DNA from 2 places in the Bacillus sp. FAU20 genome. Region 1 is predicted to be linked to the other one. Evidence: predicted binding sites of a transcription regulator. Region 1 holds the regulator's gene; the other holds the start of a gene.
What was found. The regulator NrdR, encoded in region 1, represses ribonucleotide reductase genes. The targets are predictions, from matches to a motif close to AACACNATATATNGTGTT.
Positions count from the first base shown of each region.

Region 2: a site for NrdR is predicted at 2,451-2,468, ahead of nrdI (class Ib ribonucleoside-diphosphate reductase assembly flavoprotein NrdI). Genes of this name have one in related genera too.

Region 1 covers NZ_JBVYHY010000003.1:86,170-90,535, forward strand. The annotation lists gene AC0OM3_RS00700 (glyceraldehyde-3-phosphate dehydrogenase) at 1-977, shown strand, start outside; gene speD (adenosylmethionine decarboxylase) at 1,368-1,751, shown strand; gene nrdR (transcriptional regulator NrdR) at 2,037-2,498, shown strand; gene AC0OM3_RS00715 (replication initiation and membrane attachment family protein) at 2,651-4,060, shown strand; gene dnaI (primosomal protein DnaI) at 4,094-4,366, shown strand, end outside.
Region 2 covers NZ_JBVYHY010000021.1:779,740-784,105, reverse strand. The annotation lists gene AC0OM3_RS17845 (histidine phosphatase family protein) at 1-567, shown strand, start outside; gene AC0OM3_RS17840 (GNAT family N-acetyltransferase) at 603-1,181, opposite strand; gene AC0OM3_RS17835 (hypothetical protein) at 1,427-1,621, shown strand; gene AC0OM3_RS17830 (hypothetical protein) at 1,721-2,038, shown strand; gene nrdI (class Ib ribonucleoside-diphosphate reductase assembly flavoprotein NrdI) at 2,517-2,876, shown strand; gene nrdE (class 1b ribonucleoside-diphosphate reductase subunit alpha) at 2,863-4,366, shown strand, end outside.

The DNA.
Region 1 (4,366 bases):
GTCAAGCAATAAAAGAAAGCGCATTCGAAATTGTAGCAATCAATGCAAGCTATCCATCTGAAACGTTAGCACACTTAATTAAATATGATACAGTTCATGGCAAGTTTGACGGAACAGTAGAAGCATTTGAAGATCACTTATTAGTTGATGGAAAAATGATTCGCCTTTTAAACAACCGCGATCCAAAGGAATTGCCTTGGACAGATTTAGGTGTTGAAGTTGTAATTGAAGCAACTGGTAAATTTAATTCAAAAGAAAAAGCAATTCTTCACGTTGAAGCTGGAGCGAAAAAAGTTATTTTAACGGCGCCTGGTAAAAATGAAGATGTAACAATTGTAGTTGGTGTGAACGAAGACCAATTAGATATTACAAAACATACTGTTATTTCAAATGCATCTTGTACAACAAACTGTTTAGCGCCTGTTGTGAAGGTGTTAGATGAGCAGTTTGGAATTGAAAACGGTTTAATGACGACAGTTCACGCTTATACAAATGACCAAAAAAATATTGATAACCCACATAAAGATTTAAGAAGAGCACGTGCTTGCGGACAATCAATCATTCCGACAACGACAGGTGCTGCGAAAGCGCTAGCAAAAGTTCTTCCGCATTTAAACGGAAAACTTCATGGTATGGCACTTCGTGTACCAACACCAAACGTGTCTCTTGTTGACTTAGTAGTAGATGTAAAACGCGATGTGACAGTTGAAGCTATTAACGATGCATTCAAAACTGTTGCAAACGGTGCTTTAAAAGGTATTGTAGAATTCAGCGAAGAGCCTTTAGTATCTATCGACTTTAATACAAATACGCATTCAGCTATTATCGATGGTTTATCTACAATGGTAATGGGTGATCGTAAAGTGAAAGTACTTGCTTGGTATGATAACGAGTGGGGCTACTCTCGTCGTGTTGTAGATCTTGTAACGTTAGTTGTTGAAGAGTTAGCGAAACAAGAAAATGTGCAACACATTTAAGTGAATAAGGGAGGAGAGGGCAAGGCAATATTTGCCCTCTTTTTTTATTTTTTTCTGAAAAGGAAAAAAATTATATGAGTATATTTTAAAAAGTGGACATACCACGAAACGTTGTGATTACTGCATTTGTGAATCGTTTATTTTTTTTAGGGAAAAGTAAAGAGGAAAATATGACAGAAAATCGAAAAAACTGTTGTTGCAAAATGAAAATAAACAAAGTATACTAACACTCGTAAACTTAAGAGCTGAGGTACGTAGTCACTACTTAAAGGGTTAGGACCTCTCTGGACTAACTTTCCCCCGTGGTAGTGGAGCAAGCCAAATTGCAAATTAGTTTTCAATTCGAACAGTTAGAATAAATTTACAAGGGGGAACTGTAGAATGGATACTATGGATACGATGGGTCGTCACGTGATCGCTGAACTTTGGGATTGCGATTTCGACAAGCTTAATGACATGCCGTATATTGAACAATTATTTGTGGATGCAGCACTAAGAGCTGGTGCTGAAGTGCGTGAGGTTGCTTTCCATAAATTTGCACCACAAGGTGTAAGTGGAGTAGTAATTATCTCAGAATCACATTTAACAATTCATAGCTTTCCGGAGCACGGTTACGCGAGTATTGATGTTTATACTTGTGGGGATCGTATTGATCCAAATGTTGCTGCAGAATATATTGCAGAAGGTTTAAACGCGAAAACGCGTGAGAGCATCGAGCTTCCTCGAGGCACTGGTAGCTTCGAAATTAAGCAGAGAGAAACAAAAGCTCTTTAAAAAAGAACATAATTGATTTAAAATGTAAAGAGGTGTATAATGCACCTCTTTTTTAGTTTATAAAAAAGGAAAAATATAACGTAATCGTTAGTTGAATAAATTGGACTCTTGCAAATGAGGTAGTGCTCTCTATATACCATCTTATTTTTAAGGATGAGATGATAAAATGATGCGCTGAAACTTAAAGTGGTAAGAGAGTTAGAATGAGTTATATAATATTGTATATATATTTTAGGTGAAGTGAGTAGAGAAAAATAAAGAGTATAGTGTAAAGGAGTGAATGAATTGCGTTGTCCATCCTGTTCTCATAATGGTACAAGAGTGTTAGATTCGCGTCCGGTAGACGAGGGGCGCTCTATTCGAAGAAGGAGAGAGTGTGAAAGCTGCTTAAGTCGCTTTACGACCTTTGAAAGGGTAGAAGAGTCACCTCTTATCGTTGTAAAAAAAGAAGGCACACGAGAAGAGTTTAATAAAGAAAAGATTTTACGCGGTTTAATTAAAGCGTGTGAAAAAAGACCAGTATCTTTAAGACAATTAGAAGAAGTAACACAAAGCGTGGAACGTGAACTGCGTAATTTAGGTATATCAGAAGTGAAAAGTGATATGATTGGTGAAATTGTTATGGAAGAACTGCGCGATATTGATGATGTTGCTTACGTACGTTTTGCTTCTGTATATCGTCAATTTAAAGATTTAAATGTATTTATTGAAGAATTAAAAGATATACTGCAAAAAGAAAGAGAGTAGAAGTTGTATTTTATTCTCTTTACATACCGTAAGTAATAGGATAAGAGAGCTAGAAGCGCAAGCTAATAGCTCTTTTTCACTAAGAATTTATATAATGAAGATAGAACGAATGAAGTAGAGGATAGATTGGATGAGAGAAAGGAAAAGCAAGAATGGAAAAACAGTCATGGATGGAGCTATTGCCGATTGATCGTTATAAAGTAAGTGCGAAAGGGCTACTGCACAATTACGACCGAAAAGTGTTAACGATGTTGTATCAGCCGTTAATAGGTAGTAGAGCTTTTAGCTTATACATGACACTATGGGGAGAGCTAGAGCAAGATCGTGTATTTGGAAAAGAGAATACGCATCATTCCCTTATGGTGACTATGCAAATGCAACTTCCTGAAATATATGAGGAACGAGTAAAGTTAGAGGCAATTGGGCTATTGAAGGTTTATATTAAGAAAGAAAAAGATATTCGAATGTTCATATATGAGTTGCAACCACCTTTATCTCCGAAGCAGTTTTTTGATGATATTGTTTTAAGTATCTTTTTATATAATCGATTGAGCCGGACAAAATATAATCAAGTAAAGCAATATTTCTTAGAAGAAGAATTTGATTTTGCTTCTTATGAAAATGTTACGCGTTCTTTCAATGATGTGTTTGGTTCGTTTAATCCAGGACAGCTTGAGCATGCGCAAGAAGACCTTCGTATTCCAAAAACGACAACTATGCCAAGTAACGAGAAGGGAGACGCTCCGAAAGTTTGGAATGATTTCTTTGATTTCTCTTTATTTGTAGATGGATTGTCCGCTCTTGTTCCTAAAAAGGCGATTACAGATCAAGTGAGAGACTGCGTTATAACACTTGCTTACGTGTATGGTGTAGATGTGTTATCGATGCAAAATATCGTTCTTGGTGCAGTGACAGAGATGCAAACAATTGATATGGAAAGGCTTAGAAAAGGAGCGCGCGATTGGTATCAATTTGAAAATGGTCAAGCATTACCGGTATTAAGTGAAAGAGTACAGCCTCATGCTGCACGTACGATGAAAGAGAAAGAGCCTTCATCGCAAGAGGAGATGTTAATAAAGCAGCTAGAGGAAATCTCGCCAAAACAACTATTGAAAGAGATTTCTGGTGGTGCAGAGGCAACGAAAGCGGACTTGCAGATCGTTGAAGATGTCATGATTAATCAAAAATTGACACCAGGAGTTGTGAATGTACTTATTTATTACGTTATGCTACGCTCAGATATGAAACTTGCGAAAACGTATGTCGAGAAGATTGCTGGGCATTGGGCACGTAAAAAGGTCGGTACAGTAGCGGACGCGATGGCGTTAGCGAAAGAAGAGAACCGTCAATATCAAGAGTGGGCTGAGACGAAGAAAAAAGGCCGTACGGCGAAGAAAACGGTGCGGAAAGAAATGGTGCCAGATTGGCTTAAGGAAGAAGAGCCGAAAGAACAAGAGAAAGAAACAGAGAAGAAAGATATAAGTGTAGAAAAAGATGCAAGTACGCTAGAAGATGAAAGAAAACGACTAGAAGAAGTGTTAAAAAAATATAAGCGTGATTAATAGAAGAGAATGAACGCTCTTTGAGGTGAGGAAATGGAGCATATTCAAAATTCATTTGCAAAATTAATGGAAAATGAAAACTTTAAAAATAGATATGAAGTACTAAAGGCAGAAGTAATGGCGCATCCGCGTGTGAAAGAATTTATAGACGAACATAAGGGTGAAGTAACGACTTCTATGATTGAGCGCAGTCTTGTGAAGTTATATGAATATATTGGACAAAGTGTAGGTTGCGTGGATTGTCCGGATTTAGGTTCATGTAAAAATATGCTACAAGGTTATGAGCCAAAGCTTGTTATTCAAGGG
Region 2 (4,366 bases), on a different contig from region 1:
CGTATAAGAGAACCGATGACAATTACTTCATTTCACGAATGGATGAAACAGTATGATTCCGAGTCAATGATACAAAAAGCTAAAATGCCGATAGAAACAATAGAGGCAATTGAAGCAGCGAAATTTGTCTTAACAAGTGATCAAAGGCGTGCTGTACAATCAGCAGCTGAATTAACGGATTCTTTATCTTTTATGCAAAATTCTCTTTTTAGAGAAGCTGAAGTCCCTTCATGCTTTTTTGCTCCGAAGTGGTTGAAATGCAAAATTAAGGTATGGATGTTCATTGGACGAACATTATGGATACTTGGCTACCATAAAGGTGTTGAGTCCTATAAGGAAGTAAGAGAGAGGGCAAGGCAAGCGGCTTACCTGTTACATCGTTATGCTCTCGTACATGGAAGTATTGCTCTTGTAGGTCATAATTATTTTAATTCGATGATTGGAGCGGAGCTGAGGGCAATGGGATGGTCTGGTTCTCCTATTTTGCATAGAAAGCCATGGGGATGTACAACATATACGTTTCACGAGGCGATGGATGGAAATATATTAAATACGAATTTAACATAAAAGCACACGATTTATATAAATCGTGTGCTTTCTTTTTAAGATATAGAAATTTTGACGTTTAATGGTTTTACGAGATGAGCATAAGGTTCGCCTACTAGCATAACAATTTCATCTTTTTTATAACCTAACTTTTCGTATAATGAATAGGCGCGTGTGTTTTCTAAATTAACAAGTAAAGCGATTTTTTCATGCCCTTTTTCAGTTGCATAGATTTCGGCAGCTTCAATTAATTTAGAACCGATACCTTTTCCGCCGTGTGCACTTGAAACTGATAATGTATCAATGTAATACTCATCAAGCTCAGCTTCTTTTTCTAACGTAATTGATTCATCTTTATGTAATTCTCTTAAGTGATGTACAATTGGTGCGTCAAGCTGTGTTGCTTCACTACCGTGATAAGCGACAATAACTCCAACTGCACCCCCGTCTTGCTCATATACAAAACAGTTTTCATAGCTCAGTCGATTTTTCTTTTTTGAGAACCATGTTTCAAGTCCTAGTAATACTTCTGTCTCAACTGTGCTACCTGTGATTTTTTCAGCAATTTCGTGCAGAGCGTTATACAATAAAGGTGCTACCAGTTTCGCATCTGTCTTTTTTGCTTTCCGAATCATAGTATCCCTCCTAGTTCTATTCATATATTGTAGCATAGCGGTGTGAAACTTTGCATAATTGAATGTCGAAATGTTTGATATAGAGAAGTAGCTATGTTAGTATATGATATTTAGTGGACATATACTAAAGAGATATCTTTTGAAAAATAATGAAAATGAAATGAAGGTATAGCATCTGGATAATTTTACAGTTGTTGACCTATAGAATATAAGATAAAATAAAATATTGCATAGAGGTGAAATACATGGATAAAGAATTAGCAAATACAATTTTGGATCAGCTGAAAAATGGTGAAATAAAGGAGTATGTTGTTACGAAAGATGTATTTTATACGTTCAGAGAAGTTTTAGTAAATCGAGAAGACTTTAAACATTTCATTGGTAACGCACAGCGAGGCGGGCAAGTGATTTATACATATTCAGAAACGCCACGTTCATAAAGAGGAATTTTGATCAGCAGGGCATCTCTCACTGATTAGTAGCCTTCACCAATCGGACGTTTAATGCGGGATAAATAAAAGATAAAGGAGAGGGGAATTATGGGCGATTTTAAACAAGGCATTTTACCACATTGGGATTATATGTGGAAAGATAGAGCCGGCAATCGATTTATGGGAATGGTTATGTATCCAGAGAAAAGAAAATGTTCAGCAAAAATGCTTCAGAAAATAAAAAGAGCATATGAAGAAGCAGTAGAAATTAAAGTAACTGTACAAGTTCAACATACATATCAGTACGTAGAAGGAATGATTGTATACTTTGATGAAGAGGCTCCTGTATGTACAATGATTGATAAAGATGAAAATCCGCATCATATATTTGTAAAAGATATTTTGCGCATTGAGCAATCTGAATAAACTTTTCATAAATAAATTGAAGTTCCATAATAATAATCTTTTTCTATAATAGTTATCTTTTAGTATGTAACGAGAAACGAAAGTATATGTATAATATATTTAATAAGGTAAATTTGATAAATGTAATCTTTTTTTTAGAGCAGATTATAGTTTCATATCTGTTCTTTTTTGCGTGATGCTGGAGAAATATATTTCTTCAGCATCTACCGTTTTATGACAAAATATATTGTTAACTTTTTTAAAAATAAGGTTAAATTCGTTGACAACTTTTTTGAAAAGCACTTTATTGACATGAGTTTTAGAATGTTGTTTCATAGTCATTGTATTGAAAAAAAACGGCTATCATGTCGAAAAGTAAAAGTTAAAAAAAGAAAGAATTTATACATATATCTTGTGTCTTATTTTGAAACGTAATACAATATATAGAGAAATCAAGAACAACATATAGAGAATATAGATTTGAGAGGGAGGGTCGGAAATGTTAGTTGCATATGATTCTATGACAGGAAACGTGAAGCGTTTCATTCACAAATTAAATATGCCGGCCGTTCAAATTGATGAAGATCTAGTAATAGATGAAGACTTTATTCTTATTACGTATACAACAGGTTTTGGCAATGTACCAGAACGTGTTTTAGACTTTTTAGAGCGCAATAATGAAAAATTAAAAGGCGTATCTGCAAGCGGCAATCGTAACTGGGGAGACATGTTCGGTGCAAGTGCTGACAAGATTTCTACTAAATATGAAGTGCCTATTGTATCAAAATTTGAGTTATCTGGAACAAATAACGATGTAGAATATTTTAAGGAAAGGGTGCGGGAGATTGCGACACATTGAACTGAATAATGAAATCACGCAAATGCAGGACGGTTTTTATCAGCTTCATAAAGATAAAGAGGCATTAGAAGTCTTTATGGAAGAAGCTAGAGAGAATACCGTTCCTTTTAATAGCGTGGCAGAGCGAATGGAGTATATGAAAGAACATGATTACTATTACAACGTTCTGGACGAGTATAGCTTGGAGGAAGTAGAGGAAGTATATAACATCGCTTATGGTGAAAACTTCGAGTTCCAATCTTATATGGCAGCATCTAAGTTCTACAAAGATTATGCGTTAAAAACGAATGATCAAAAACAATACTTAGAAAGCTATGAAGATCGTGTAGCAATTGTTTCATTATACTTAGGACGCGGTGATGTTTCGAAAGCAAGACAATTCGCAAGCATGATTGTAAAACAAAACTACCAACCAGCGACACCAACCTTTTTAAATGCGGGAAGAAGCAGAAGAGGAGAAATGGTGTCTTGTTTCTTGTTAGAGATGGACGATAGCTTAAATTCAATCGGCTTTAACATTAATACTGCGATGCAATTATCAAAAATCGGCGGGGGAGTAGCTTTAAACTTATCTAAGCTACGCGCACGTGGTGAGCAAATTAAAGGTATCGACAACGCTGCAAGTGGTGTAGTACCTGTTATGAAATTGCTTGAAGATTCGTTTTCATATGCGAATCAGCTTGGCCAACGAAAAGGTGCCGGTGCAGTATATTTAAACATTTTCCATTGGGATATTATTGAATTCCTTGATACAAAAAAAATAAATGCCGATGAGAAGAGCCGTATTCAGTCTCTATCAATCGGAATTATCGTTCCAAGTAAGTTCTTTGAGCTTGCTGAGAAAAACGAACCTTTCCACGTTTTCGCGCCTTATACGGTTTATAAAGAATATGGCAAGCATTTAGATGATATTGACATTGATGAAATGTACGATGAATTAATGAGCAATCCGAAAGTGAAGAAGAAGCCACTAGATATTAGTGCACGTGATATGCTTATTAAAATCGCCATGATTCAGCTTGAGTCTGGTTACCCATACTTAATGTTTAAATCAAATGCAAATAATCAACATCCATTGAAGGATATTGGAACTGTGAAGATGTCGAACTTATGTACAGAAATCTTCCAGCTTCAAGAAACTTCAGAAATAAATGATTACGGTACAGATGACATTATCCGTCGTGATATTAACTGTAACTTAGGATCGTTAAATATCGTAAACGTAATGGAAAATAAAGAAATTCGTGAAGCAGTTCATGCGGGAATGGAAGCTTTAACAGCTGTTTCTGATATGACGATTATTCCGAATGCACCAACTGTGAAAAAAGCGAATGACGAGCTTCATTCAGTTGGACTTGGAGCAATGAACTTACACGGATATTTAGCAAAAAATAAAATCGCTTATGAAAGTGCAGAAGCGAAAGAATTCGCTCGTACATTCTTTATGATGTTAAATTACTATTCTATTGAGAAAAGTATGGAAATCGCTA